2 regions of the Rathayibacter tritici genome follow, and region 2 is predicted to be linked to the other one. Evidence: predicted binding sites of a transcription regulator. Region 2 holds the regulator's gene; the other holds the start of a gene.

Region 1 (15,226 bases), 320 kb from region 2:
CATCGCGCTTGTCGGATCGACGGGTGCCGGCAAGACGACGCTCGCCAAGCTGATCTCGCGCTTCTACGACCCGAGCGACGGCGTGGTGACCCTCGACGGCGTGGATCTGCGGCAGCTGCATCCGAAGGACCTGCGGCGCGCGATCGTGATGGTGACGCAGGAGGCGTACCTCTTCTCCGGGTCGGTCGCCGACAACATCGCGATCGGTCGGCCGACCGCGTCCTACGACGAGATCGTGCGCGCGGCGCAGGCTGTGGGCGCGCACGAGTTCATCCAGGCGCTACCGGACGGCTACGACACGGACGTGAACAAGCGAGGGGGCCGCGTCTCGGCGGGGCAGCGGCAGCTGATCTCGTTCGCGCGCGCGTTCTTGGCGGATCCCGCCGTGCTGATCCTCGACGAAGCGACCTCATCGCTCGACATCCCGAGCGAGCGCCTGGTGCAGCAGGGGCTCCAGACGCTGCTGGCCGACCGCACCGCGGTGATCATCGCGCACCGCCTCTCGACGGTCGCGATCGCCGACCGCGTGCTGGTGATGGAGCACGGCCGCATCGTCGAGGACGGCGCTCCGGAGGCGCTCATCGCCGGCGACGGCCGCTTCGCCACCCTGCACGCGGCCTGGCGCGACTCCCTCGTGTGAGGCGCGGCGCGCTGACGTGCGTGCGTGCGATGTGCAGGGACGCGTGCGATGTGCAGGGGATCCTCGTGAAGAGGGCGATCCTGCCGCGAGAATGAGCCGACGAGAGGCGGATCCCCTGCGAATCGGACGGTTTCCTGCGGATCGGACGGCTTCCTGCGAATCGGACGGCTTGCTGCGGATCGGACGGTTTCCTGCACATCGGACGGTCCCCTGCACAGCGGACGGCGGCGGACGGCGGCGGGCGGCGGCCCCGCGTGCCGGACGAGTCAGGGACGCCAGCGGCCGGCGCGCATGTCGACGCGGTAGCCGCCCGGAGTGACGACCAGAGGCGTGCCCTCGCGCTCGTACTCGTGGCGAGCCCGCTCCTCGTGTCCTCGTGGTGGCGCACCGCCCGAGCGCACGACACGCCACCATGCGACGTCCGAGCCGTAGTGCGCCATCACCATGCCGACGACCCGCGCCGCTCGACTGCCGAGCACCGCGGCGATCTCGCCGTACGCCATCACGTGCCCGGGCGGGATCGACTCGACGACGCCCAGAACTGCCGCGATGAACTCCGGCCGATCTGCGTCGACCTGATCACTCAGAGCGTCAGCGCCCCGATGTTCTCGCCGTACTGCGTCTCGCCGACCACCTCGAAGCCGATCCAGCGGAAGAACTGCTCCGGGCCGTCCTCGCCCGACTCCCAGATCACGGTGAGGGTGCCGAAGCCGCGGGCGCGGGCCTCCTCGGCGGTGGCGCGGACGGCGAACGTGCCGACGCCGCGGCCCTGCTTCGCGGCGTCGATGTTGATGCGCCAGATGCAGCTGCGGAACTCCTCCGCCGCCTCCGGATCGAAGTGCGCGTGGATGAAGCCGACCAGCTCGTCGCCGTCCATCACGGCGCGTTGCCAGGAGGCGCCGGGGTCGATCACAGCGGCGGCGGCGGAGTAGGAGACCGGCGCGATGAACTGCTCCTGGCCGGGTTTGAGGCTCAGCCCGTTCACGGCGGAGATGTTCGAGGCGGACAGCTCTTCCAAGCGAAGGTCACTCATGCCGTCACTGTAGCGGCGGGCCGCATGGGGGGCATCCTCCTGGCGGGCGACGCATGTAGTTCCCTGAGCCGATGGCGGAGAAGTGTCTCGACATCGAGACAGTTGGAGCCTCGGGTAGGCTGGCGGAGGCCATCCGGAGCGGTGCAGAGCCGCACGTCCCGCACAGGTGCGGGGTCATCGACATCATGGGAGAGCAATGTCCAAGATCAAGGTTGAGGGAACAGTCGTCGAGCTCGACGGCGACGAGATGACACGCATCATCTGGCAGAAGATCAAGGACACCCTCATCCACCCGTACCTCGATGTGAACCTCGAGTACTACGACCTCGGCATCGAGCACCGCGACGAGACGGACGACCAGGTCACGATCGACGCGGCGCACGCCATCCAGAAGCACGGGGTCGGCGTGAAGTGCGCGACCATCACGCCCGATGAGGCCCGCGTCGAGGAGTTCGGCCTGAAGAAGATGTGGAAGTCGCCCAACGGCACGATCCGCAACATTCTCGGCGGCGTGATCTTCCGCGAGCCGATCATCATCTCGAACATTCCGCGCCTGGTTCCGGGCTGGAACAAGCCGATCATCATCGGGCGCCACGCATTCGGCGACCAGTACCGCGCCACCGACTTCGTCTTCAAGGGCAAGGGCACGCTCACCGTCGAGTTCACGCCCGAGGACGGCTCCGAGCCGATGAAGTTCGAGGTCTACAAGGCCCCCGACGACGGCATCGCGCAGGTCCAGTACAACCAGGACGCCTCGATCCGCGACTTCGCTCGCTCGTCCCTGAACTACGGCCTCTCGCGCAACTACCCGGTCTACCTCTCGACCAAGAACACGATCCTCAAGGCCTACGACGGGCGCTTCAAGGACATCTTCGAGGAGATCTTCGAGACCGAGTTCAAGGAGCGCTTCGACGCCGCCGGTCTCACGTACGAGCACCGCCTCATCGACGACATGGTCGCCTCGGCCATGAAGTGGGAGGGCGGCTACGTCTGGGCCTGCAAGAACTACGACGGCGACGTCCAGTCCGACACCGTCGCCCAGGGCTTCGGATCGCTCGGCCTGATGACCTCGGTGCTCTCCACTCCCGACGGAAGCGTCGTCGAGGCGGAGGCGGCGCACGGCACGGTCACGCGCCACTATCGCCAGCACCAGGCGGGAAAGCCCACCTCGACCAACCCGATCGCCTCGATCTACGCCTGGACGCGCGGCCTCGCGCACCGCGGCACGCTGGACGGCAACCAGGAGCTCATCGACTTCTCGCTCACGCTCGAGGACGTGGTCATCACGACGGTCGAGTCCGGAAAGATGACGAAGGACCTCGCCCTGCTCGTCGGCCCCGAGCAGGGCTGGCAGACGACCGAGGAGTTCCTCGCGACCCTCGACGAGAACCTGAAGGTGCGCATGTCGGCCTGACCGCCGGTTCTCACGAGAGTGCCCGGCTCGCACGGATCCAGCGAGCCGGGCACGTCGCCGCAGTCAGGTCTCGGGGCGCGGGCACCTCAGAGTGCTCGGGCGAGCTGCTGCATCGCGCGCAGCGGATCCGGACCGGACGGCATCAGCACCACGCTCGACGCTCCCGCATCGTGCAGCTGGGCGATGCGTCGCCGGGCGTCATCGGGGGCGCCCACGACGGACAGCTGGTCCAGCCAGGCCTCGGGCAGGTCGCGGACAAAGGCGGCTCGATCGATGCTTCTCGCGCGCAGCCGTGCGAACTCGTCGGCGAAGGGGAGCGGCTCGATGTGCGGAGCCCAGTCGGGCTCGCCGATCCACTCCAGTCCTGGCCGCACCGCGTCGCGGGCGGCGGCGGGGTCGTCATCCACGGCGGCGACGGAGTAGGCGACGATCCGACCGGCGGTGCCGAGGTGGTGGCGGGCCACCGCCAGATACTCCGGAGTGACGGGCTCGGCCAAGACGGCCCCGTCGGCGATCCGGCCCGCCAGCGCGAGCGACTTCGGCCCGCGGACGCCGGCGAGCAGCGGTGGCACCACAGCGGGCGGTGACTCCAGCGCGAGGTCGTCCACGTGGACGTAGCGACCGGACCGAGTGGTCCGCTCGCCGCTGAGCAGCGAGCGGATCGCGTCGAACTGCTCCTCGAGCAGAGTGAGCGGGCTCTGCGGCCAGACGCCGATGCCGCGCATCCACTGCGGCATGCCGTGACCGATGCCGGCGTGGATCCGGCCGGGGAACAGTTCGGCGAGGGTGCCGAGCTCCATCGCGGTGAAGGCAGCGGTGCGGACGGCTGCGGGCAGGATGCCGATGCCGACGACGATCCTCTCGGTCGCCGCGAGAACGGCGCCGGCCTGGGCGATACCGCCGCGGAAGCCGAGGTCCTCGACGAGCCAGAGTTCGTCGAACCCGAGCTCCTCGGCGCGGCGGGCGTAGTCGAGCACCTCGGCGGCGGGCAGATCACGGGGGAGCAGGACACCGACAGCGGTGTCGAAGGATGGGGCGCGCATCCGGCCAGCGTAGGGCCTGCGGGCACGAGGAGGGCCCGCGCGCTCTGACGCGCACGGGCCCCCGAATGATGTCTGCTACTCGGCGCTCGCCTCGCCGATCCGCACCTGCTCGGGGCGGGCGCTCGAGACGACTTCGATGCGGCGCGGGCGCGCCTTCTCGCTGACGGGGATCGTCACCGAGAGCACGCCGTTGTCGTAGGACGCCGCGATGCGCTCGGTGTCGACGCCCTGGCCGAGGCTCAGCTGGCGGACGAACGTTGCCGATTGGCGCTCGCGGGTGATCCAGGTGACGTCGTCAGCGCTCGCGACGGTGCGCTGAGCGCGGATGGTCAGGAGCTGACCGTCGACGTCGACGTCGACCGAACCCGGGTCGATGCCGGGCAGGTCGGCGGTGAGGACGTAGTGGTCGCCGTCGCGGTAGAGGTCGATCGGCATCCGGCGGGGCCCCTGGCCGGAGCCGAGGAGCGCGCTGGCAAGGCGGTCGAGTTCGCGGGCGGGGTCGTAGGTGAGAGCCATTGAGATCACTCCATTCGGTCGTGCAACGAAGAGTTTCAAGAGTTGAGCCGATCCGGCTCAACACCACAAAATTTAGCACTCCACCCGGGAGAGTGCCAAGTTGCGATGTCCCCGAATCGGTCACTTCGTTACCTACTCGTAACAAAGCTGGGCAATTGAGTTCGTAGGGTCGGTTCTGCGTGGAAACCGATCCGGTTTCCAGCGACTGTGAGTAAGGACATCGTTTGCCGATCCACCTGTCCCATCGTCCACCCGTCCGCCGCGCTGGAAGGCGCATCCTCGCGGGCTTCGCCGTCCTTGGAGTCGCCGCGACGGCGGCCTTCGCCAGCACCGGCGCCAGCGCCGCCCCTCTCGCCGGAACCGCATCACTCGTCGGCGGGCTCTCCACCGGCCAGAGCTTCGATGACGGCGATTACGTCGTCACCCTGGTCGAGCCCTCCGCGGCTACCTACCAGGGCACGGACGCCCGCTTCGCCCGCACCGCCCCCGCGGAGGGCGCGCAGCTGCAGGCCGCCTCCGCACCAGTGGAGGACTACTCCGCTCACCTCGAGCAACGCCAGCAGGATGTGGCCTCCGCGGTCGACGCTGCCATCGGCTACCACTACACCGTCGCCCTCAACGGCTTCTCGGCGAGCCTCTCCGGCGAGCAGGCGGGCGAGCTCGCGAGCCGCCGCGACGTCGCTCAGGTCCGCAAGGTCGAGAATCTGAAGCTCGATCGTGCCGCGCAGACGGCGCCGCCCGCCGAGACCGCCGCCGGCATCCCGGTGCCCGACACCGGACAGCAGCGCTCGACCGATTTCCTCGGCCTCGAGGGCGAGAACGGCGTCTGGCAGAAGCTGGGCGGCGTCGACAAGGCGGGCGCAGGCGTCGTCGTCGGCGTCATCGACTCCGGCATCGCACCCGAGAACCCCTCCTTCGCGGGCCCGCCCCTGGCGACCTCGCCCGGAGCGGCCCCCTCGACGGACGGCACCACCACCTCCTTCGTGAAGTCGGACGGCGGAACCTTCGTCGGCTCCTGCTCGCCGGGGCTTCCCGCCTCCGAGCAGTGGAACGGCGACGAGTGCAACCAGAAGCTGATCAGCGCCCGCTGGTTCCTCGGGGACGAGAAGGTCGGCTCGAAGGACCACCCCGAGTATCGCTCCCCGCGCGACGGCGGCGGACACGGCTCGCACACTGCGAGCACTGCCGCCGGCAACAACGGCGTCGAGGCCAGCGTCGACGGCTACGACTACGGGCGGATTTCCGGCGTCGCGCCGGCCGCGAAGGTCGCCGCCTACAAGGTCTGCTGGAACGGACCCAACGACGACGACTTCTGCTCCGGGTCGGGCATCCTCGCCGCCATCGACGCCGCGACCAAGGACGGCGTCGATGTCATCAACTTCTCGATCGGCGGCGGCGCGGCCATCTCGACCCTGACCACGATCGACGAGGCGTTCCTCAACGCCGCCGCCGCGGGTGTGTTCGTCGCGGCCTCGGCCGGCAATGCCGGTGCGGGCGCCTCCACCCTCGACCACGCGTCGCCCTGGTACACCACGGTCGCCGCATCCTCCATCCCGACCTACACCGCGACCGCCACCCTCGGTGACGGCCAGAAGTTCGTCGGAGGATCCATCTCGGTCCACGACGACGTCACCGGACCGCTGGTCACCAGCGCCGATGTCGTCCGGCCCGGCACCGAGAACCCCACTCTTTGCGAGAGCGGCACGCTCGACCCCGACAAAGTGAAGGGCAAGGTAGTCGCCTGCACGGCGGGTGTCACCGCGCGCCTGTCGAAGTCGGTCGAGGTCGAGCGGGCCGGCGGCATCGGCATGCTGCTGCTCAACCCGACCCCGAACGCTCTGCACGTCGATGACCACTCGGTCCCGAGCATCCAGATCGACTCGCAGGCCTACCAGGCCATCACCGCCTACGCCGGCACCGCCGGTGCGACGGTGAACCTCTCCGAGGGCAACGCGTCCGGCGCTGTCATCCCCGTCCCTCAGGTCGCCGGCTTCTCGTCGCGCGGACCGGCGGAGGCGGACGGCTCCGACGTGCTCAAGCCCGACCTCACGGCGCCCGGCGTCGGGATCCTGGCCGACAGCTTGAACGCCCAGGGCGATGACCCCGCCTTCGCGTTCGAGTCGGGCACATCGATGTCGTCGCCGCACGTCGCCGGACTCGGCGCGCTGATCCTCGGAGCGACACCCAAGGCCTCGCCGTCCGCGGTGAAGTCGGCGATGATGACCTCCGCGTATGACAGCGTCGACCAGTCCGGAGCTGTGTCCAAGGACGTCTTCGCGCAGGGTGCCGGACACGTCGACCCGGCCGCATTCCTGGACCCCGGCCTGATCTACGACAGCGGGACGGCGGACTGGATCGCGTACCTCAAGGGCGCGGGCTACTCCTTCACACCGAACGACGCGATCAACGGCATCACGGCGATCGACCCGTCCGACCTCAACCAGGCCTCGATCGCGATCGGTTCCCTGGCGGGCGCGCAGACCGTCACTCGCACGGTGACCTCGACCGGCGCGGGCACGTACACCGCCTCGGTCGACGGCCTCGCCGGGGTCGACGCCGTCGTCTCGCCCTCGACCCTCTCCTTCACGGGTGCGGGCCAGACGGCGCAGTACACGGTGTCCTTCACCACCGGGTCGGCACCGCTCAGTCAGTTCGCCACCGGCTATCTGACCTGGGCGAGCGCGGAGCACGACGTCCGTAGCCCGATCGCGGTGCGCCCGGTCCTGCTGGACGCGCCGTACGAGGTGTCCGGCACCGGCTCCACCGGCACCGGCTCGGTGACGATCGCGCCCGGCATCACGGGTCCGCTGCCGCTGGCTGCGAGCGGCCTCACGCAGGGCGTCCTCGCCGAGGATGCGACAGCCACCGACGGGCACTCGGCGTCCCTCCCCAAGGGGAAGTCGCTGACGACCACCGTGGTGGTGCCCGAGGGCGCCGAATTCGCCCGCTTCGACCTCGACTCGGTCGACGATACGGCCGACCTCGACCTGACCGTCACGAGCCTGAGCACGAAGAAGGTCTTCACCTCGGCGACCGGTACGGCCGACGAGCGCGTCGACATCGCCGACCCCGCCCCGGGCGAGTACACGGTCCAGGCCGATGTCTACTCGACCGCTCCCGGGTCCTCGACCTCGACGTTCGATTTCCGCAGCTTCGTCATCACTCCGGAGAACGGACTCGGATCGCTCAGCACCGATCCGGCCGTGATCGATGCGGTGCAGGGCGAGCCGACGGCCTACGCCGTCTCGTGGTCGAACCTGGCCGGCCCGGCCCGCTACCTCGGCCGCGTCGTGTATGCCGGATCAGGACTCTCGACGCTCGTGAGCGTCGACGTCGCCGAGGCGGTCTCGCCCACTCCGACGCCGACCGCCGCTCCGGAGCCCGAGGGCCCCTCGGAGCCGACGATGCCACCGGCGGTCGGCCCGATCGTCGCTCCGGGGGAGCCCACCGAACCGGGCGCGCCCGAACACGGTGGTGGCGGCCTTGCATCGACGGGCTTCGACGGCGGTCTCCTCGGAGCCGTTGCTCTCGCCCTCGTCGGTGCGGGTGCTGTGCTCATCGGCCTCCGACGCCGTGCCCTGGCGCGGCATGAGGTGGCCGCCGCGGAGTAGCCCTCCGCGATTGCCGCGAACGGCCGTCCCCCTGCTCCTCCCGGAGCGGTGGGGGCGGCCGTTCGCTGTGCGTCGTGGGTCCTGTATCGGGTGTCGGGCGTCGTGCGGGGGCGAGGGCGGAGCGGCGGCGCGAGCGAGAGCCCGAGACGACCCCTGCTCCCGACCAGGGCTGCGCGGTCCTCAGAGGGAGCGGCGCCCCGCGATGACACCGGAGACGACCGCCGCGCTGCCGAACACGATCGCGACGACCGGGTGCCCGAGGTCCAGCCACGCCACCGCGGCGGCGCCCATCACCAGCAGCTCGATCAGCGAACGGCCGTAGACGTCGATCGCGAGGACCGCACGCGGCGACAGGAAGAGCGCCCAGATCAGTGCGGCGAGCACGGGTGCGCCGAGGCCGACGACGATGCTCCACGGCAGGTCCCACGAGGAGAAGCCCCAGATGGCGAAGGTCACCAGGGCGACGAGCTCCAGGAGGAAGCGGAGGATCGCGTTCGGCCCGACCCTGGTCTCGGCGTCCGCTCCTGCTCGATTCACGCCGACCATGCTAACGGCCGGAGGTCAGCGGAAGATGATCGTGCGGGCGCCGTCGAGCAGTACCCGATCCTCCGTGAACCACTTGACCGCCTGCGTGAGCGTGCGGCTCTCCTCGTCCTGGCCGATCGCGACGAGCTGCGCCACCGAGTGCGAGTGGTCCACGCGCACCACGTTCTGCTCGATGATCGGCCCTTCGTCGAGGTCGCTGGTGACGAAGTGGGCCGTCGCACCGATCAGCTTGACTCCGCGGGCGTGCGCCTGCTTGTAAGGATTGGCGCCCTTGAAGCCCGGCAGGAACGAGTGATGGATGTTGATGGCCCGCCCGGCGAGGCTGGCGCAGAGCTCGGGCGAGAGGATCTGCATGTAGCGCGCCAGGACCACGAGCTCGACGTCGTGCTCCTCGACGACCGCGAGCACGCGCGCCTCGAACTCGCGCTTGGTCTGCGGCGAGACGACGGGGCGGGACTCGAACGGCACGCCATAGAACTCGGCGAGGTCGCGCAGGCTCCCGTGATTGGACAGGATCAGCGGGATCTCCACCGCGAGCTGCCCGGCGCGCTGACGAAAGAGCAGGTCGTTGACGCAGTGCGCGGCGGTGGAGGCAAGCACGAGGGTGCGCAGCGGCCGACCGACGACGTCGAGGCGCCAGGTCATCCCGTAGTGCTCGGTGATCGGCAGTAGTGCCGCGGCGAACTCCTCGCGGGTGATCGGCGACTCCACCTGCAGGCGCATGAAGAAGCGGCCGGTGTCGGCACTCGAGAACTGCTGGCTCTCGGTGATGTTGCCGCGGGCCTGGACGACGGCTCCGGACACGGCGTGCACGATGCCGGGCTGGTCCGGGCACGCGAAGGTGAGGGTCCAGTGGTTACCCGCGGACCGGTCGCCGGCCCAGGCGGCGTCGCTGCCCGTCGACGGGGTGCCCGCTGGGGCGGGCAGGTGGGTCGCGGGCGCGGCGGGTTCGGGCTGCATCCGCCCAGGATAACGGGGGCGGGTGGGCCGGTCCGCGCCGCTCACTCGACCGTCACGGCGCTGGTGGCGATGGCTCCGACGCGGCCGCCCGGAGCGGAGTATCGGACGCCCACCACGTGCGTCCCTGCGGGTAGGTCGATGGTCGTGGTGAGGACGGGGGCTCCGGGAGCGAGGGCCTGCACCGGCTCGCCGTCGACCAGGAGCTCCAGTCCGTCGGCGTCCGAGTCGGCGAGGACGAGCACGCGGACGTCGCCGGCGCTCGCCGAGTCCGGAGCGATGAGCGTCGGTGCGCGCAGATCGACGCTCGCCGGTGCGCTCGCTCCGGACGCGGAGCGGGCGAGTACGGTCGTCCTGCCGAGGGGGAGGGGTAGGGCGGTGGCGGTCCAGCGGCCGGTGGCGTCGGCCGTGGCCGCACCGTAGCGGCGGTCGTCGGCTGCATCGACGAGGAGGACCGTGGCTCCGGGCTCAGCGGTTCCCGCGGCGTCGGGGAGGAGCCGGCCGTCGGTGTCGAGCACGAGAGTGGGCGCGGCGGCGGTCGGCGCATCAGCAGCCGGAGTCGGAGCCGACGGCGCGGGAGTCGTCGCCGGCTCGGGCGCAGGGGTCGCCGTCTCGGGTGCGGGTGCGGGTGCGGGGTCCGGCTCCGGTGCTGGTGCTGGGTCCGGTGCCGGTGCCGGTGCCGGTTCCGGTGCTGGTTCGGGCGTCGGAGTCGGGTCCGGCGCAGGTGCCGGTTCGGGTGCCGGTGCAGGTGCCGGTTCGGGTGCAGGTGCCGGTGCAGGTGCAGGTGCAGGTGCGGGTGCGGGTGCTGGGGTCGGGTCCGGCGCAGGTGCGGGTGCGGGTGCGGGCGCCGGTATCGATCCCGGTGCGGGCGTCGCTGTCGACGTCGCAGTGCCGTTCCGCTCGGAGGCGACGGGTGCCGGCGCCGGTCCGCCGGAGGGAGCGGGGACGGCCGTGGTCTCCTCCTGCGGTGCGCGATCGCCGGTGCGCGGAGCCGAAACAGCTGCGAAAGAGCTGCTGTTCGGCGTCGCCTCGGCGTCCGCTGGCGGAGCGGTGCCGGGCCGGTCGGCCTCAACTGCTCTGCTCCGGTTCTGCGTGCTGTCCGTCCCTCCGGCTGCATCGGACGATGCGACCCGCTCGGGCTCCTGCCCGTCGGTGCTCGCGCTGGGTGCGGTGGCCGCCTCGAGGGTCGATTCCGGATTCGGGGTGCGTCCCGTCTCGTGGTCCTCCTTGTGGGGGAGCGCCTCCTGGGGAAGCGCCTCCTGCGGGAGCGCCTCCTCCGACGCAACGACCGACTGGACCGTCCCTGCGGACAGCAGCACTGCGCCCCCGCCGACTCCTGCGATCGCGAGCCCCGCCACGACGGCCACGGTGACAACCACGCCCGCTCCACTCCCGGCCCGCGACGCCTGGACGCCGCTCCGCAGCGCACTGGCGCCGGACGCCGAGGCTCCGCTTGACGCCGACGCGCCGCCCGCAGCACCCCACGCCGCGGCCCCGCTCAACCCCGCGACGAGCGGCAGCAGCACCGTCGCGAGTCGTCGGCTTGCGTGCTCGGCTTCGGCCAGTGCCTCGCGGCAGGAAAGGCACTCGGTCAGGTGGCCGTTCAGGCGCAGCCTGTCCCGAGCGGGCAGCCTGCCGCGAGCGTGCGCCCCCGCTCGCTCCAGTACCCACTCGCATTCGCCGGTTGCGGAGGAGTCGAGGACGTGCTCTCGGATCCAGGCCGCCCGCAGGCCCTCCCGCGCGCGCATCCCGAGCGCCGCGACCGCGTTGGGACGGAGACCGAGCAGCGGCGCGGCGTCGGCGGGAGCCAGGCCCTCGACCTCCGTGTACCAGAGCACCTCCTGCCAGCGCGCCGGCAGCGCCCGGAATGCGCGGGCGCCGAGATCGCGCTCCAGCGCCGCGAGTGCGCGCTCCTCCGGGTCCGGGCCGGCAGCGAGGAGGGAATGGTCGTCCTCGTCGAACGGTCGCTCCCGCCGGCTCCGGCGCGCCCAGGAGCCGGCGACGTTGCGGATCGCGGTGAAGAAGTAAGGGCGGAAGGCGCCCTCGGGGCCGCCTCCGCCCTCGACCACCCGCAGCACGCGAAGGAACGCCTCCGAGACCAGGTCATCGGGGTCCGAGCTGCTCGACCAGGCACGGGCGACCGTACGTCCGGCGCCGGAATGACGGCGCCACAGCTCGGAGACGGCGTCGGTGCGTCCGCTGCGCACGAGCGCGAGCAGTTCGGGATCGCCCAGACCATCGACGCTCTCGGAGCCGCGTCGAAGACCCACAGCCACGCCCCCTCACCAGCCCCGCGCCGGAGCTGCCCGAGCGATCGTCGCACGGCGGCGACGTGCCGTCGCTGGGTGGCACGGCTCCCGCGCCACCCGTCTCGCTTGCTAGAGTGGGCGCGCCGCGACTGGCGTTTGGATGGGTGACCATCAGGGAGCGGCACCTCCTCCGGGGCAGCGTCCCGGACACTTTTCCCGCCGCACGCCTGGGCTGGAACGGATACCGTAGATCGGGTCGCCCGAACGAGCCGTGTCGCGCCGCCGCGACCTGCCGGGCCCCTTCCGTTTCCCAGCCAAGGAGCGTCCGTGTCCTCATCCCCCGCCTCCGCGCGCCCCGGCGTCGCCGCCTCGTTCGACGAGCCCGTCTCGGTGGTCGACCCCGAGATCGCCGCCGTGCTTCAGCAGGAGCTCGATCGCCAGCGCAGCTACCTCGAGATGATCGCGAGCGAGAACTTCGTGCCGCGCGCGGTCCTCGAATCCCAGGGCTCCGTCCTGACGAACAAGTACGCGGAGGGCTACCCCGGCCGCCGTTACTACGGCGGCTGCGAGTACGTCGACGTCGCCGAGCAGCTCGCGATCGACCGGGCCAAGGCGCTTTTCGGCGCCGAGTTCGCCAACGTCCAGCCCCACTCCGGCGCGTCCGCCAACGCGGCGGCACTCGCCGCTCTGGTTCAGCCCGGCGACACCATCCTCGGCCTCGAGCTGGCGCACGGCGGGCATCTGACTCACGGCATGAAGCTCAACTTCTCGGGCAAGCTCTACAACGCGACCGCGTACGGCGTCGATCCGACGACCTTCCGGATCGACATGGACGCGGTGCGCGAGAAGGCCCTGGAGGTCCGCCCGCAGGTGCTCATCGCCGGCTGGTCCGCCTACCCCCGCCAGCTCGACTTCGAGGCGTTCCGCGCCATCGCGGACGAGGTCGGCGCGAAGCTCTGGGTCGACATGGCCCACTTCGCCGGTCTGGTGGCCGCAGGCCTGCATCCCTCCCCGGTGCCCCACGCCGACGTCGTGACGACCACCGTCCACAAGACGCTGGCCGGCCCGCGCTCGGGCCTCATCCTCGCCAAGCAGGAGTACGCCAAGAAGCTGAACTCGGCCGTCTTCCCCGGTCAGCAGGGCGGACCGCTGATGCACGTGATCGCCGCGAAGGCGACAGCATTCAAGCTCGCAGGCGAGCCGGAGTTCGCCGACCGCCAGGCGCGCACCATCCGCGGCGCGCAGATCCTCGCCGAGCGCCTCACGGCGGCCGACTCGAAGGCCGAGGGCATCGACGTTCTCACCGGGGGCACTGACGTGCACCTCGTCCTCGCGGACCTGCGCGATTCGCCGCTGGACGGCAAGCAGGCCGAGGACCGCCTCCACGAGGTCGGTATCACCGTCAACCGCAATGCCGTGCCGTTCGACCCCCGCCCGCCGATGGTGACCTCGGGTCTGCGCATCGGCACCCCGGCGCTCGCCACCCGCGGCTTCGGCGACACGGAGTTCGGCGAGGTCGCCGACGTCATCGCCGAGGCGCTCAAGCCCTCGGCCGACCTCGAGGCGCTGCGCGGCCGCGTCGCCCGCCTCACCGACGACTTCCCGCTCTACCCCGGGCTGTAGTCGACCCGCTACACCACTCGCACGGCGGAGGCGGGGCGTCGCCCCCTCTCCGCCGCGCCCCGAACGAGGAGTCCGAGATGACGGCACAGGTACTCGACGGCGTCGCGACGGCGACGGCGGTCAAAACGGAGATCGCCGAGCGGGTCGCCGCTCTGCGCGAGCGGGGTGTCGTGCCCGGGCTGGGCACGCTCCTGGTGGGGGACGACCCGGCCTCGCGCTCGTACGTCGCCGGCAAGCACCGCGATTGCGCGGAGGTGGGGATCGAGTCGATCCGCGTGGACCTGCCCGCGACCGCGTCGGCGGAGGATATCCGCGCCGCCATCCGGCGGCTGAACGAGTCGGCGGCCGTGACCGGGTACATCATCCAGCTGCCGCTGCCCAGGGGCATCGACGAGAACTCGATGCTCGAGCTGATGGATCCGGACAAAGATGCCGACGGCCTGCATCCCACCAACCTCGGGCGGCTTGTTCTCGGCGTCGAGGGCGAACTGGACAGTCCGCTGCCCTGCACGCCGAACGGGATCGTGGAGATGCTGCAGCGCCACGGCATCCCTACCTCGGGCAAGCACGTCGTCGTCGTCGGCCGCGGCCTCACCGTCGGCCGTCCGCTCGGCCTTTTGCTCACACGGAAGGGTGTGGACGCCACGGTGACCCTGACCCACTCCCGCACCGCCGACCTCGCCGCGGAGGTACGCCGCGCCGATATCGTCGTGGCTGCCGTCGGTGTGCCCGGATTGATCCAGGCCGACTGGGTGAAGCCCGGTGCCGCGGTCCTGGATGTGGGCATCACCCGGGTCGAGAACCCGGAGACGGGGCGCGCGAAGCTGACCGGCGACGTCGCTCCGTCGGTGGCGGAGGTCGCGGGCTGGCTCTCGCCCGTTCCCGGCGGTGTCGGCCCGATGACCCGCGCGATGCTCATCCACAACGTGGTGACTGCCGCGGAGCGAGCCCTGCGCTGAGCGCCCTGCGCCGACCCGCGTTTGGGGGAGATGCCCGGTCGCCTCCCGGTAGCGTAGGTCGGCGCTCTCGCGTCCCCCACCCCGTCGGACACGTCCTCGGAGCGCGCCCCGCCCCACGAGGAGAATCCATGCTCACCGTCACCGCTTACGCCGCCCCCTCTGCGACCGAGCCGCTCGTCCCCACGACCATCGAGCGCCGCGACGTCGGACCGAATGACGTGCTGATCGAGATCGCCTACTCCGGTATCTGCCACTCCGACATCCACACTGTCCGAGGCGACTGGGGACAGGTCCAGTACCCACTGACCGTCGGCCACGAGATCGTCGGCGTCGTCGCCGAGGTCGGCTCCGAGGTCACCAAGCACTCGGTGGGCGACCGCGTCGGTGTCGGCTGCATGGTGAACTCCTGCCGCGAGTGCGAGAACTGCCTCGCCGGCGAGGAGCAGTACTGCCTCAGGGGCAACACCGGCACCTACGCCTCCGTCGACCGCGACGGAACCGTCACGCAGGGCGGGTACTCGACCCACGTCGTGGTCGTCGAAGACTTCGTGCTCCGCGTGCCGGAGTCGATTCCCTACGAGGCCGCCGCGCCTCTGCTGTGCGCGGGCATCACCACCTACTCGCCGCTCTCGCAC
Region 2 (15,226 bases):
CCCGCCCCGCGCCCCGCCTTCGGGGAGCGCGGGTACACTGACGTGGTGCTTCTGTGTCTGACGGCGTCGCACAAGAACGCCAGCTTCGATCTCCTCGAGAAGCTCTCCGTCGACTCCGCCGCCGTGACCGCGGCCCTGTCCGGGGGGATCGACTTCGTCTCCGGAGCCGTCGTCGTCGCGACCTGCAACCGCTTCGAGGCCTACCTCGACATCGAGGAGCCGCTGACCGCCGCGCGGGCCGTCGCGGTCGAAGCCGCGACCGCCGCCGTCAGCGCTGCGACGGGCGTGGAGCAGGACGAGCTGCGCGGCAGCGTCGACGTCGTCTCGGGCGACCAAGTGGCCGAGCACCTGTTCGCCGTTTCCAGCGGGCTCGAGTCCGTTGTCGTCGGCGAGGGCGAGATCGCGGGCCAGGTCCGCCGATCCCTCGAGGAGGCGCGACGCCTCGGCACCACCTCCTCCGAGCTCGAGCGGCTGTTCCAGCGCGCCTCGCAGACCTCCCGCGGCATCAAGAACCGCACCGGACTCGGCAGTGCCGGCCGCTCGATCGTGCGCCTCGCCCTCGATCTGGCGGCGAGCCGCATCACCGACTGGCGCGCCGCCCGCGTCCTGCTCGTCGGCACCGGCAGCTACGCGCGGGCCACCGTCGCCGCCCTGCGCGACCGCGGAGTCGTCGACATCGCCGTGCACTCCCCCTCCGGCCGCGCCGAAGGCTTCGCCGCCCGCCGATCGCTCCGCCCCATCGACGCGACCGACCTCGCGCTCGAGGCCGTCTCGGCCGACATCGTCATCACCTGCACCACCACACCGGAGCCGGTGCTCGATGCGGCGCTGCTCGCCGAGGGCCGCCTGCAGGGCTTCTCCCGCGAGCGCCAACTCGTGATCGACCTGGGCCTGCCCCGCAATGTCGCCGCTGACGTGACCTCGGTCACCGGTGTCGAGCTGCTCGACCTCGAGACCATCAGCCTGCACGCCCCGCTCGACGTGCTCGACGCGTCGCAGCAGGCGCGCGCCCTGGTCGACAGGGCGGTCCGGAAGTTCTCGGACGTCGCCGACGAGAAGAGCCTGACCCCGGCTGTTGTCGCGCTGCGCTCGCACGTCTTCGACGCGCTCGACGCCGAGATCGAGCGCGCCCGCTCCCGCGGCGACGAGGACGGCCGCACAGAGCAGGCCCTCCGCCACCTCGCGGGCGTCCTGCTGCACACCCCCAGCGTCCGGGCCCGCGACTACGCGCGAGCCGGGGCTCAGGAGGCGTACCTCACCGGACTCGAGGCGCTGTTCGGCATCGAGGTCCCGGCCGAGCCCGCCGCCACCGCCCGCCCCGACTCGGGTGCGGCCACCGCGTGAGCCTGCGACTCCCGTTCAACGCGTAACCGCTACGCACCCCTCCTCTCCGCTGCCCTCCCGCCTCCCCGCCCTCCCCGCGAGATGCCACTTATGAGGCCGACACGCCGCTACGGCGCGTCACAAGTGGCATCTCGCCCAGCGCGTTAGGCGCCGCGTAGACCAGCGAACAGGTACGCCTCCAGCTCGGTGAGCGGGATGCGCTCCTGCTTCATCGTGTCGCGGTCACGGACAGTCACGGCGTCGTCCTCGAGGGAGTCGAAATCGACGGTCACGCAGTACGGGGTGCCGATCTCGTCCTGGCGGCGGTAGCGGCGGCCGATCGCTCCGGAGTCGTCGAAGTCGACGTTCCAGAGCTGGCGCAGCTGGTCGGCGACGCGGCGGGCGAGCGGCGAGAGGGCCTCGTTGCGCGAGAGCGGAAGGACGGCGACCTTCACCGGCGCCAGGCGCGGGTCGAGGTGCAGCACGGTGCGCGTCTCGACCTTGCCCTTGGCGTTCGGCGGCAGCTCCTGCTCCTCGTAGGCGTCGACGAGGAACGCCATCAGGGCGCGGGTCAGGCCGAACGACGGCTCGATCACGAACGGCACGTAGCGCTCGTTCTTGTTCTGGTCGAAGAACGAGAGGTCTTTGCCCGAGTGCTCGATGTGCGTCTTCAGGTCGTAGTCGGTGCGATTCGCGACTCCCATCAGCTCGCCCCACTCGCCCGAGGCGAAGCTGAAGCGGTACTCGATGTCGACAGTGCGCTTGGAGTAGTGGGACAGCTTGTCCTTGGGGTGCTCGTACTGACGGATGTTCTCGGGGTTCATCCCGAGGCCGACGAACCAGTCCCAGGCGAGCTGCATCCAGGTCTCCTGCCACTCCTCGTCGGTGCCGGGCTCGACGAAGAACTCGAGCTCCATCTGCTCGAACTCGCGGGTACGGAAGATGAAGTTTCCCGGCGTGATCTCGTTGCGGAACGCCTTGCCGATCTGGCCGATGCCGAACGGCGGCTTCCGCCGGGCGCTCTGCAGCACGTTCGCGAAGTTGGTGAAGATGCCCTGCGCGGTCTCGGGGCGGAGGTAGTGCAGTCCGGACTCGTCGTCGACGACGCCTAGGTAGGTCTTCATCAATCCCGAGAACTGCTTGATCTCGGTCCACTGACCGACCTTGTCTGGGTGCTCCGGATCGGGGATGTCATCGAGGCCGTTCGCGGGCGGGTGGCCGTTGACCTCCTCGTACTTCTCGAAGAGGTGGTCGGCGCGGTACCGCTTGTGGGTGATCAGCGACTCCGTCAGCGGGTCCGAGAAGACGCCGACATGGCCGGAGGCGTGCCAGATCGCCGTGGGCAGGATGACCGCGGAGTCGAGGCCGACCACATCGCCACGACCCTGCACGAAGGTCTTCCACCACTGGCGCTTGATGTTCTCCTTGAACTCCACGCCGAGCGGCCCGTAGTCCCACGCGGAGCGGGTGCCCCCGTAGATCTCACCCGAGGGGAAGACGAATCCCCTGTGCTGCGCGAGGGTGATGACTGTGTCGAGGGTGGTGGGTTCTGCCACGGGTTGCTCCTCAGCTGTTCGGGCGCACGGGGCCCCGGCGCGCGCCGGCTGCGCGCGTCCTTCTGGTGTGCCCCCATGCTAGCCGCGGGCTCGCGGCGCCGGCCCGCCCGTGACGGGCATGATGAACGGATGAGCGCTCTCCCGCCGATCGTCGTGTCCGCTGTCGCCGTCGTGCGCGAGCGGCGCGTCCTCATGGTCACCGCTCGCGGCCGCGACGTCCTCTATCTCCCCGGCGGCAAGGTCGACGAGGGCGAGAGTGCGATCGACGCGGCGGCGCGGGAGACCCGCGAGGAGCTCGGCGCCGACGCGCTCGGGCTCGAGCCGCTGTTCACCGTTCGCACCCAGGCGCACGGCGAGCCGGAGGGGGGCGACGTGCACATGAGTGTCTTCGCCGCCCAGCTCGATCGCGAGGCGCGCCCGAGCGGCGAGATCGACTCGCTGCACTGGGTCGACAGCTCCGACGCTGATCGCTGCCCGCCCGCCGGGGTCGAGACTCTCCGGCTGCTTCGCGCCCTGGGCCTGGTGAACTGACGCAGTCGGCTCCGCGTCGAGTGCGGGGCGGCTACCCTCGTGGCGTGGAGACGAGACGACGAGCGCGGGACCGGACGACGGCGCAGGAGCCGGGCCGGCTCGAGGCGGTGCGCCTGGAGGCCGCGGTGCCGATCCTGCGGATCTTCTCGGTCGCCAAGGCGGGCGAGTTCTACGTCGACTACCTCGGCTTCGAGGTGGATTGGGAGCACCGTGCCTCGCTCGACGCGCCCCTCTACCTCCAGGTCTCGCGCTCGGGTCTGCGCCTGCACCTCAGCGAGCATCACCGCGACGGCAGCCCGGGTGCGGCCGTGCACGTCGCGCTCCGCGGTGTCCGCGAGCTGCACGCCGAGCTCGATGCGAAGGCCTACCCGTACCTCAACCCCCGCATCACCCGCACGCCGTTCGGCTTCGCACTCGAGGTGATCGACCCGTTCGGCAACCAGCTCCGCTTCGCCGAGCCGGTCCCGGTGCCGCAGGCGACCTGAGCGGAGGCCCTCCGGCCGGTGACACGACGCGAACGCCAACTGGTCAACCATTCATCGCCCGTCCATGCGCTTCGGAGTCGGATCCCCTACCGTGGGAACAATGGTTTCACGGGGGACGATCGAACGGCCGGTCACGGCAGGGGCAGCGACACGGCGACGTCGACCGCGGCCCCTCTTTCTCGACGCCGCTCCGCTGGCGACGGGCCTGCTCGGCTCGCTCTCCATCCTCTTCGGTTCACTCGGCGTGGGCTACCTCCCGGCCGACTCGCCGATCCGCGACTGGCCTGTCGTCGCGTCGATCCGCGCCACCGGCTGGCTGACGGAGTGGAGTGCCGCCCTTGTGGTCGGCGGCGGGATGCTGCTGCTGATCGCCTGGCTGCGCCTGCGCTCAGTCGCACTCGCCGCCGGACCCGGCTCCGTCCGCACGATCCTGGTCGCCGCCCTCGCCTGGGCCGCACCGCTGCTGGTCACGGTACCGCTGTTCAGCCACGACATGTTCTCCTACGTCGCGCAGGGCCGCCTGATGACGCAGGGGATCGACCCTTACACGAACGGCGTCGCGACCCTGCCCGGCTGGTTCAGCCTCGGCGTCGATCCGCTCTGGGCGGACACCCCCACGCCGTACGGGCCGTTGTACCTCCTGGTCGAACGCACCGCTGTGCAGCTCGCGGGCTACGGCTCGCCCGAGCTCTCCATCGCGATGCTCCGCGCCGTCTCGGCAGCGGGAGTGGTCGTGATGGCGGTCTACGCACTGCGCCTGGCGCGCCTGCGCGGCCTCTCCGTGTCGCTCACGGCATGGACACTTGTCGCCAATCCGCTCACGCTGGTGCTGTTCATCGTCGCGGGTCACAACGACTCCGTGATGCTGGCGCTCATTCTCGCCTCGCTCTACTACGCGCAGACCGACCGCCGCATCGCTGCCGTCGTGCTGATGGCCGGCGCGATCGCGATCAAGCCGATCGCTGTCCTCGCCCTGCCCGTGCTCGCGCTGCTGTGGCTGCGTCACGACGCGACCTGGCGTGAGCGCGCCCGCGGCTGGCTGTGGACCGGCGCCGGGGCGCTGGGCCTCGTAGTCGCGGTGGGGCTGCTCGCGGGTGTCGGAGTCGGCTGGGTCGCGGCGATGGTCGTGCCCGGTTCGATTTTGCACTGGTACGCGCCGATGTCGTTCGTCACGGTCGCCCTCTCCCGCACCGTCGAGTTCACGGGCCACGACCCTGCCGCGGCCATCGCCGTGGCGAAGGTCCTCGCGCTGGGCCTCGCCGGTCTGATCGCCGCGCGCCTGATGCTCTCGCGCCGGTCGATCGATCCGCTCGCCCGCCTGTCCGGAGCGCTTCTGGCATTCGTGACGGCCTCGACGGCCGTCCACCCGTGGTACGTCCTATGGATATTGCCGATCGCTGCACTCGCGCGGCCCTGGCGCGGCGCTCACGTGCACCTGGCGGTGTACGCGTCGATCTTCCTGATGTGCGTCACGCTGGCGGAGCCGGTCGATGGCGGGGGCGGCACGATGGACCAGATCCCGGGTCGAGTGGCCACTATCGCCGCGATCGCCGTAGTAGGGATGTACACCCTCCTCGGCTACACCGACGAGGAGCGCGTCGAAGGCCCGCCCCTGGCACGCGCCCTGCCGTTCGGCTCCGAGCTCCTCGCGCGCTTCAGCGGTGGCCGCCTGGGCGACGCCCGGCTCGCCAGCACGCGCACGCGCGACTAGAGCCCCGCGCGACCAGAACCCGCTCGCGCTCAGGAGTCGTCGCGCTGGCGAGGGGTGCGGCGATCGATGGCCGCTTGCGCCGCGGCGGCGGTCGAGTCCGCAGAGCCGACGGGTCCGCCCGGGCCCGCGAGCACGCTCGAGAGCGACGACAGCCAGCCGACGTCATCACGTCGACCATTCAGCGCCGTCGTGAACAGCGGTAGCTCGCTGCGTGTGGCGTGGATCGCGTAGGACTCGCGGGTGAAGCCGTTGTCGGGGACAACCGGGTCGCGACCACGGGCCGGTGCGGCTTCTGCCGGAGCGGGGTCTCCGTCCGCGGGGTCCGCCTCCAGGGGTTCCACGTCCACGGGTTCCGCCTCCACGGGATCCACGTCCGCGGGTTCCGCCTCCGCGGGATCCGCCTCCACGGGATCCACCTCCGCCGCCTGCTCCTGGGGGGCGTCGCGCTCGTCGCGCGGGTCAGTGCTGTCGTGGTCCACGGTGATCCTCCTGCTCTCCGCTCCTCGCGGCGGAGCGGACGCCGCGGAGTGACGCGGCGCCCGGACAGGCTATCCCTCGTTCAGGGAGTGCGGTCGTCGGTGGCGCCGGATGGCGGCGCGGGGCGCCAGATGACCAGTTCTGTGCGGCGCTGTGCGCGCGTGCCGTGGCGCAGGGTGACCACGTCGCCCTCCAGGCCGGCAGCGAAAACGCGGCGGCCCGGCCGGTTGAGCAGTTCGTCCGCCAGAGCCGTCTCCAGCTCGCGCACCCGCTGGGAGAGCGACTGCACCTGATTCTCGAGCTGCAGGATCCGGGCGATACCCTCGAGCGAGACGCCCTCGGAGGACGCTCGCGCGACCTCGCGCAACTGCACCACGTCGCGCATCGAGTAGCGGCGCGACTTCCCCGCGGTGCGCGTCGGGCTCACAAGCCCGAGGCGGTCGTACTGCCGTAGCGTCTGCGGGTGCATCCCCGCGAGCTCGGCGGCGACGGCGATCGCGAAGACGGGCGTGTTCTCGTCCATGTCCCCTCCTCCTCCGACCGGCCGCGCCGACCAGTGCCTCGACTAGTAGCGGGCCTTCTCCAGGATGTCCTCGCGCGGATCCTCGTCCGGCTCGGCGGCGGCGAAGGCCTCGAGGGCCTCGCGGGCGGCGGCGGACAGATGGCCCGGGACGGCCACCTGGAGCACCGCGAGCAGATCGCCCGTGCCCTTCGAGGTCGTGACTCCGCGGCCCTTGACCCGCAGTACCCGACCGCTCGGCGTGCCCGCGGCGACCCGCAGCTTGACGGGCTCGCCGCCCAGCGTCGGCACCTCGATCGTCGCGCCGAAGACGGCCTCGACGAAGGTGACGGGGACTGTGACCCGCAGGTTCACTCCGTCCCGCTCGAAGACGGGGTGCTTGCGCACCGAGACGGTCAGCACGAGGTCTCCGGGCTCGCCTCCGTCGGGGCTCGGGCGACCCTTGCCACGGACGCGGATCTTCTGCTCGTCGGCCACGCCAGCCGGGATGCGCACCGAGAGGGTGCGCCCGTCGCCGGTCTGCAGCTGCACGGTGTCACCACGCGTGGCGGTGCGGAAGTCGATGGTGGTGCTGGCGGTGACATCGGCGCCCTTCTGCGGGCCGCCATATCCGCGGTAGCCGCCGCTGGGCTGGCCGAAGCGACTGCCTCCGCCGCCGAACATGCCGCCGAGGATGTCCTCGAATCCGGGCGGTGGGCCCTGCTGCGTGCTGTAGGTGTTGCGCCCACCCTGGCCGAACATGCCGCCGAAGACGTCGTCGAATCCTCCGGGCTGGCCGCCGGCGGTGAAGCGCGCCCCGCCGCCCATCGCGCGGATCTGGTCGTATTCTTTGCGCTGATCGGCGTCCGAGAGCACGGTGTACGCCTCGCTGATCTCCTTGAAGCGCGCCTCGGCCTTCGCGTCGCCGGGGTTGGAATCCGGGTGGAACTGGCGGGCGAGCTTGCGGTACGTCTTCTTCAGGTCCGCCGCGGAGACGTCCTTGGACACGCCGAGGACTGTGTAGAAGTCCTTGTCGAACCAATCCTGGCTGGCCATGTGCCTCTTCCTGTGTCGAATGCGGCGAGGGACCCCGCCCGGGGCGGCAGCGTTCTGCCGAGCGGGGCGGGGTCCTCCGCGGTGGTGGTGCGGGTGATCGGGTCAGTCCGCGGGGACGGCCACGACCACCTTGGCGGCCCGCAGCAGCGAGCCTCCGAGGTAGTAGCCCGACTCGACGACGTCCGCGACCGTGGAGGTCTCGGCTCCGGGGGTGGGCTGCTGGAAGATCGCCTCGTGAATGGTCGGGTCGAACAGGTCCCCCGCGGCGCCGGTCTTCACCAGGCCGAGCTTCTCCACTCCGCCGCGCAACTTCTGCGCGATGGCCGTGAACGGGCCGCCCTCGGCGAGGTCGCCGTGTTTCTCGGCGCGGTCGAGGTCGTCAAGCACGGGGAGGATGACCTTCACCGCGTCGCCGATCGCCCGCTCCTTGTCGACCTGGCGGTTCGACTCGGTGCGCTTGCGGTAGTTCGCGTACTCGGCGGTGACCCGCTGAAGGTCGGCGAGGTGCTCCGCGGCGAGCGTCTCGGCGCTGGACTGACCGGAGAGGAAGGAGAGGTCGGCGTCCGAGAGGCTGGTCTCGACGTCCGGCCCTTCGGCCTCGATGAGGCCCTCCTGGTCTTGCGCGTCCTGCGCCGCCTCGGCTCCCGCCTCGCCGCCAGTGACCGACTGCTCCTCGGGGAGGTCGCGGGGCTCGTCCTGGGGCTCGTTCTCGGGGTGGCTCTGGGCTGCCATGACTACTTCTTGTCCTTCGGCTCGTCCTCGTCGATGACCTCGGCGTCGACGATGTCCTCGTCGGCCTTCTTGTCACCGTCGGCCGGAGCGTCCGCGGGGGCGCTCTGCGCAGCCTGGTCCTGGGAGTAGATCGCCTGACCGATCTTGGTCTGCGAGGCGTTGAGCGCGTCGAACGCGGTCTTGACGGCCGCGTCGTCGTCGCCGGCGAGCGCGGTCTTCAGCGCGTCGACATCGCCCTGCACCTCGGACGTGACGTCCTCCGGCAGCTTCTCCTCGTTGTCCTTGATCAGCTTGTCGATCGAGTACGCGAGGGTCTCGGCGTTGTTGCGGATCTCGGCGGCCTCACGGCGGGCCTTGTCCTCGGCAGCGTGCTCCTCGGCCTCGCGGACCATGCGGTCGATGTCGTCCTTGGGCAGCGAGGAGCCGCCCGTGATCGTCATCGACTGCTCCTTGCCGGTGCCCTTGTCCTTCGCGGACACGTGCACGATGCCGTTGGCGTCGATGTCGAAGGTGACCTCGACCTGCGGGATACCGCGCGGGGCCGGCGCGATCCCGGTCAGCTCGAAGGTGCCCAGGTTCTTGTTGTCGCGGGTGAACTCGCGCTCGCCCTGGAAGACCTGGATGGCGACGGACGGCTGGTTGTCGTCGGCCGTGGTGAAGGTCTCGGAGCGCTTGGTCGGGATCGCTGTGTTGCGCTCGATGAGCTTGGTCATGATTCCGCCCTTGGTCTCGATGCCCAGCGAGAGCGGAGTCACGTCGATCAGAAGGACGTCCTTGCGCTCTCCCTTGAGGACACCGGCCTGCAGCGCGGCGCCCACGGCAACGACCTCGTCCGGGTTGACGCCCTTGTTCGGCTCCTTGCCGCCGGTGAGCTTCTTCACGAGCTCGGCCACGGCCGGCATGCGGGTCGAGCCGCCGACGAGGACGACGTGCGCGATGTCCTCGACCTTGACGCCCGCCTCGGCAATGACGTCGGTGAAGGGCTTGCGAGTGCGCTCGATCAGGTCGCTGGTGAGCTCCTCGAACTTGGCGCGGGTGAGCGTCTCGTCGAGGTTCGCCGGGCCGTTCTCGGTGAGCGAGAGGTAGGGCAGCTGGATGCTGGTCGAGGTGCTCGAGGACAGCTCCTTCTTCGCCTGCTCCGCGGCCTCCTTGAGGCGCTGACGAGCGATCTTGTCCTTGGAGACGTCGACGCCGGTCGAGTCCTTGAAGCGCTTGACCAGGTGGTCGACGACGCGCTGATCCCAGTCATCGCCGCCGAGACGGTTGTCGCCGGAGGTCGCGCGGACCTGGATGGTGGAGAAGTCGTCGTCCTTGCCCACCTCGAGGAGGGAGACGTCGAACGTCCCGCCGCCGAGGTCGAAGACGAGGATGAGCTCGTCCTCCTTGCCCTTGTCCAGGCCGTAGGCGAGGGCGGCCGCGGTGGGCTCGTTGATGATGCGCAGAACGTTGAGGCCCGCGATCTCGCCGGCGTCTTTCGTCGCCTGGCGCTCGGCGTCATTGAAGTAGGCCGGGACGGTGATGACCGCGTCACTCACCTTGTCGCCGAGGTACTGCTCCGCATCGCGCTTGAGCTTGCCCAGGATGCGGGCCGAGATCTCCTGCGGCGTGTACTTCTTCTCCTCCACGCCGAACGTCCAGTCCGTGCCCATGTGGCGCTTGACCGAGGCGATGGTGCGGTCGACGTTGGTGACGGCCTGGCGCTTCGCGGTCTCACCGACCAGCACCTCGCCGTCCTTGGTGAACGCCACGACCGACGGGGTGGTGCGGAAGCCCTCGGCGTTGGCGATGACGGTGGGCTCGCCTCCCTCGAGGACGGCCACGACAGAGTTGGTGGTTCCCAGGTCGATGCCTACGGCACGGGACATATGCGTTGTTCTCCTTCGCGATCGGCGTCGCTCAGGCGACGGCCGATCAAGTCACGGGTGGTGGGGAGTCCTCTGCGGGAGTTGAGTCCCGCACGCTCAAGTTTAGCCATCCTCGCCCGAGCGTCAAGTTCACCCTCACGAACCTGAGCCTGGAGAACTCAACTTCGACCGCAACCCGGCCCCTCCTCCCCGTCCCGCAACCCGGCCCCCTCCTCCCCGTCCTCGCGATCACCGCGCGACCGGCGCCCGGAGCACGCCGTGAGCGCGGTAGTTCGCGAGTTCCACGTCGTCGAGCCCGTACTGATCGAGTTCGAGCAGATGCCGGCGCAGCGAGAGGGTCGGGAACGGGAAGGGCCGCCGGGACAACTGCTCATCGACCTGGTCGAGGTGGTTGAGGTAGATGTGGCAGTCGCCGGCGCTCCACACCAGCTCGCCGACCGTGAGCGCGCAGTGGTCGGCGATCAGGTGAGTGAGGAGGGCGTAGCTGGCGAGATTGAACGGCACGCCGAGGAACAGATCGGCGCTGCGCTGGTAGACGTGACAGGAGAGGCGGTCATCGTCGACGTAGAACTGGAAAAGGACATGGCAGGGCGCCAGAGCCATGTCGTCGATCTCGCCGACGTTCCACGCCGAGACCACGATCCTCCTCGAGCTCGGATCGAAACGGATCTGTTCGACGGCCCGAGCGATCTGATCGATCGACTCCCCCGTCTTCGTCCCCCATCGTCGCCACTGCGCACCGTAGATCGGCCCGAGGTCTCCGCTCTCATCGGCCCACTCGTCCCAGATCGACACACCCCGTTCCCGCAGCCAGCCGACATTCGTCTCGCCGCGCAGGAACCAGAACAGCTCCTGCGCAATGGACGGGAAGTGCACCCGCTTGGTCGTCACCAGCGGAAAGCCTGAGCCAAGGTCGTAGCGCAGGTGCCGACCGAAGACGCTGAGGGTTCCGGTGCCGGTGCGGTCCGACCGGCGACTGCCGTTGAGCCGGACGTCGCGCAGGAGCCATTCGTAGGACGACGACACGTGCAGCCCTTCCAGTGCTGTCGAGGTGGAACGTCCGCGTCACGGCGAGCGGAGCGCGGCAGAGGGATCAACCGGAGAAGTCGATGACGATCTTCATCTCCGACGTCATACGGTACTCGGCGAAAATCGTCCGCAGCCCCTCGAAATCGGCGAACGGATGGACGCGAGTGACGAGCGAGTCGACGTCCACGACTCCGGAGGTGATCGCCGCGAGTGCCGTGCGGATGACGACGGCGCTGCGATGCATCGGGAAAGCGCGGACATCGAAGGGGACGGACACGATCCTGATGCCCTTGGCCAGCACGAGCCAGGTGTCGAACTTCTGCAACTCCTGTGACGCACCGTAGAGGACGTACCGCCCATTCGGGCGCAGGCGCCGCATGGCCTGACGTCGAGGATCGTGCTCGTCGTCGTCGACGCGGATCGTCGGGAGGCCGTCGAAGACGTAGTCGAAGTGGTCGTCGGGGATCTCGGTGAGCTCGCCGGGCGTGACCGCACGGTCGGCGAAGATCGCGGCCGCCTGCGCATTCCGGGCGGGATTCTGATCGAGGACCACGACCTCACTGACCGCGAACGTCTTCTGGAGGATGCTCCCGGCGATGATGCCGATCGGTCCGGCACCCAGAATCAGCACCCGGTCACCCACGGCCGGCGGATTGCCGAGGATGGAGCGGAGCACTCCCGTCGTCGGCTCGATCAGGGACGCGCCGATGTCCGGCAGTGAGGACGGGACCACGACCGCCGCGGCGCGCCGGTCGTCGACGAAGGACCGCTCGGCCGGGAAGGGATCCGTCTTGCGCTCGCCCGCGAAGACGGGCCGCACGCTGCGGTACTCGGCGAGCCCGTCGAAGTCCGTCTGACCCCAGTACACGAGGCGGTCCCCGACGCGGACAGTCTCGGCCGCGGCGATCTCCGGTCCCACATCGATGACGTCGCCCACGTACTCGTGGCCGAGGACGACGGGATAGTCGTCGGGGAAGAGGTGCCCCTCGAAGAAGGAGACGTCGGTGGAGCAGAGCGAGACAGCGCGGGTGCGCAGGAGGACTCCGTCGGACGGGGTCGACGGGATCGGTCGAGTGGACGAGCGGAGGTCGCCGGGACCGGCGAGTTCGACGACCTGCATCCGATCGGTGCCGACGAGGGGAGGGCGTCGGTCATCGAGCGCGGGACGGGAGAGGGTGAGTGCCATGATTCCTTCTTGGTTTTCTCGGGTGGAGTGGTGTGGGTCGGGATGGTGTCGGGCCCGGGTGCTCACGGGCCCGGGTGCTCACCTCGCGCGCCCGGTGGCCCAGCGGCGCATCAGCGGCCGCTCGAGTCCGTAGTACAGAGCGGCCGCGGAGGCCGCGGAGGTCAGCGCCGCCACTGCGAGCAGGAGCAGCGACTCCCCTGGCCCCGAGGAACGGGCAGCGCCGGAGAGGAGAACGAGCACGGGCTGGTGGATGAGGTAGAACGCGAAGGACCACTCCCCGAGCCGCCGCCACCAGGGCGAACCGTCTCCGCGCGGTCCGCGGGCGTCGTGCGCGGCCAACGCCGCGATCAGCCACAGACACGGGAGGACGATGACCGCCTTCTGCGACCAGAGCGCGGGCAGGAACAGCGCGCCGATGTACGCGAGCACCAGAACCACCGCCGGGAGCGCGCGCGACGCGGGCCGGAACCAGCCGTCCCGCACCGCGATCGCCGCGCAGATCCCGAGGACGAACTCCGGCAGCCTCCCCACCGGGAGAACGTAGAGGAGCCAGTACTGGACACTCCGCACGGAGGAGTCGTGCGCCATCGGCTCGCCGATCGGAAGCAGCTGCGCGAGGAGCACGGTGCCGACGATCACGAGGAGCGCCAGGCCGGCGACAGCCAGGACGACCCGGCGGGGCGGGCGTCCCACGATCGCTCGCGCGGCGAGCGGGAACAGCACGTAGAAGAGCGCCTCGACGCAGAGCGACCAGCCCGGCGCATCGAGGCCGAAGTAGACAGCGGGGTCGGGCGACCACGCCTGCGTCATCAGGAGGTAGCCCGGCAGCAGGTGCGCGGCGCCCGGGCTCACGAGGAGCGCCACGACACCGCAGACCCAGTACACCGGGAGGATCTTGACGAAGCGCCGTCTCCAAAAGCCCGCGGCTGTATCGTCGGGCCGCACCGACCAGGCGATGACGAAGCCGCTGAGCAGGAAGAAGAAGCTCACCCCGGCCGCCCCGATGTGCTCCGCGACCCGCCAGAGTGGATCCGCGATCTCTGGTGAACCGCCGAGGAACGGCGCTTGCGGGAGTGCCGCGTGGAAGACGAACACAGCCAGCGCGGCGGGGAAGCGAGCGGCAGTGAGCGACGGGAGCCGCGCCGCACGGGACACGGCACCCGTGCCCGACGCGACGCCGGCCCTCGGTGACTGCGGCTGGGCATCGATCGCGCTCATCACCGCCTCTCGTCGTCGGAGAGATCAGGCGCAGAGCAGGGAGACGCCGATGGCCGTTCCCTTGCCTTGGAAGTAGGCGAGCTGGACCAGAAGCTCGGCGAGCGGCTCGATGTACCGGGCATTCCCGAGCGGACCCGCGTCGACCGCGTCGAAGCCCAGAGAGACGAGGAACCCGAGCACCTGCGCCTTGGCGTCCTCGTCGTCCCCCGCCACCGGCACGAACAGCGAGCCGGCCTCGAAGGACGCCGGGTCGTGGTTGGGAGCGAGCACGGCGTTGAGCGCCTTGACGACCTTGGACCGACCCAGGTGCGCCGCGATCTGCTCACCACCGGAGGTGCTGAAGCCGACGGTGAGGCGAGCGAAGTCCGCGGAGAGCGGGTTGGTGGCGTCGAGAACGGTCTTCCCGGCGAGTGCTGCGACCTGCTCCGGCGCGAGCTCGAGGGCCGCCTCGTACGGCAGCGCGAGGACCACCAGATCCGCTCCCGCCAGCGCTGCGACCGACTCCTCTTTCGGTGTCTTCCGCGTGACCTGCTGGACGTCGTTGCCGCTGCGACGCGCCGCGCGTGCCAGCGCACCCCCGACGTTTCCGTCTCCGATGATCGCTACAACACTCATAGATTGAACTCCCGTTCTCGTGACTGACTGGAACGTCACGATCATGGAGTCGCATCGCGCCGCGATCGAGACCTGATCCGCGAAGTGAGCTATCGTCGCAGCCGAACGGTCGGCGCTGGACGATCGCGGAGAGGGGCGGGATGTCGCTGGAACTGCGTCAGCTCCGGATCTTCGTGACCGTCGCCGACGAGCTGCATTTCGGCCGCGCCGCCGCGCACCTGCGGCTCCCGCCGTCGGTGGTCAGCGAGCAGATCAAGCGCCTGGAGCAGTTGATCGGAGTCGAGCTGTTCGATCGCAGCCGTCGGGCGATCAGCCTCACCGCCGCCGGGAGCGAGCTGGTGGCTCCGGGGCGCGCCCTGCTGCACGACGCCGAATCCTTCGTCGGGACTGCGCGGGCGAACGAGCACCCGGGTCGCGTCCTGCGCCTGGGTATCGGTCTCGGCATGGGGCGCCGGCTCGCCTTCATCCTGCGCCTGTTGGCGAGCGCCGGTCACTCCGTGCGGACCGTCTCCGTGCCGCCGGCGGAACGCTGCGCTCTCCTCACCGCAGGCGAACTCGACGCCGCGTTCATCCGCGGGCGCGTGCGCCGCGGCCCGCTGATCGCGCATCACGTCTGGGACGACGAACTCGTCGCCGCGCTGCCCGAGCACCATCCCCTCGCCACTCAGGAGTCTGTGCAGCTCGCCGACCTGGCCCAGTCCCCCGCCGCGCTCGTCCCGCGGGAGGAGAACCCGGCGCTGCACGACATCCTCTCCGGCGGCTTAGCTGCGCTCGGCCTCAGCGTCGAAGTCGGCATGCGCTTCAGCACCGTTGAGGCGACCTTCGCCGAACTGGTGGCTCACCCCACGGCGATGTGGACGCCGGTGTTCGCCGCGTACGAGACCGAGCACGTCTACGAGGGCATCTCGATCGCGGCGATCCAGCCCCGCCTGACGCTCCCGGC

The links. Region 2 encodes HspR, which represses chaperone genes until heat shock. Its sites were predicted from a motif close to AAGTTGAGTCNNNNNGACTCAACTT; they were not measured.
Region 1: the regulator HspR is predicted to act here: its motif matches at 4,686-4,710, upstream of A6122_RS03550 (Hsp20/alpha crystallin family protein).

Annotation. Positions count from the first base shown of each region.
Region 1 covers NZ_CP015515.1:750,135-765,360, forward strand. The annotation lists gene A6122_RS03525 (ABC transporter ATP-binding protein) at 1-640, shown strand, start outside; gene A6122_RS03530 (MGMT family protein) at 907-1,329, opposite strand; gene A6122_RS03535 (GNAT family N-acetyltransferase) at 1,224-1,673, opposite strand; gene A6122_RS03540 (NADP-dependent isocitrate dehydrogenase) at 1,870-3,087, shown strand; gene A6122_RS03545 (LLM class flavin-dependent oxidoreductase) at 3,174-4,130, opposite strand; gene A6122_RS03550 (Hsp20/alpha crystallin family protein) at 4,206-4,646, opposite strand; gene A6122_RS03555 (S8 family serine peptidase) at 4,871-8,257, shown strand; gene A6122_RS03560 (YrdB family protein) at 8,438-8,794, opposite strand; gene purU (formyltetrahydrofolate deformylase) at 8,819-9,763, opposite strand; gene A6122_RS17500 (sigma-70 family RNA polymerase sigma factor) at 9,805-12,030, opposite strand; ZMP/ZTP riboswitch at 12,145-12,249, shown strand; gene glyA (serine hydroxymethyltransferase) at 12,337-13,632, shown strand; gene A6122_RS03580 (bifunctional methylenetetrahydrofolate dehydrogenase/methenyltetrahydrofolate cyclohydrolase) at 13,710-14,591, shown strand; gene A6122_RS03585 (NAD(P)-dependent alcohol dehydrogenase) at 14,720-15,226, shown strand, end outside.
Region 2 covers NZ_CP015515.1:427,434-442,659, reverse strand. The annotation lists gene A6122_RS02020 (glutamyl-tRNA reductase) at 46-1,344, shown strand; gene A6122_RS02015 (glycine--tRNA ligase) at 1,488-2,879, opposite strand; gene A6122_RS02010 (NUDIX hydrolase) at 3,009-3,410, shown strand; gene A6122_RS02005 (glyoxalase superfamily protein) at 3,455-3,895, shown strand; gene mptB (polyprenol phosphomannose-dependent alpha 1,6 mannosyltransferase MptB) at 3,996-5,606, shown strand; gene A6122_RS01995 (hypothetical protein) at 5,636-6,085, opposite strand; gene A6122_RS01990 (heat shock protein transcriptional repressor HspR) at 6,166-6,606, opposite strand; gene A6122_RS01985 (DnaJ C-terminal domain-containing protein) at 6,649-7,638, opposite strand; gene A6122_RS01980 (nucleotide exchange factor GrpE) at 7,741-8,370, opposite strand; gene dnaK (molecular chaperone DnaK) at 8,373-10,235, opposite strand; gene A6122_RS01970 (thymidylate synthase) at 10,464-11,267, opposite strand; gene A6122_RS01965 (zinc-dependent alcohol dehydrogenase) at 11,329-12,450, opposite strand; gene A6122_RS01960 (acyltransferase family protein) at 12,529-13,668, opposite strand; gene A6122_RS01955 (NADPH-dependent F420 reductase) at 13,693-14,283, opposite strand; gene A6122_RS01950 (LysR family transcriptional regulator) at 14,424-15,226, shown strand, end outside.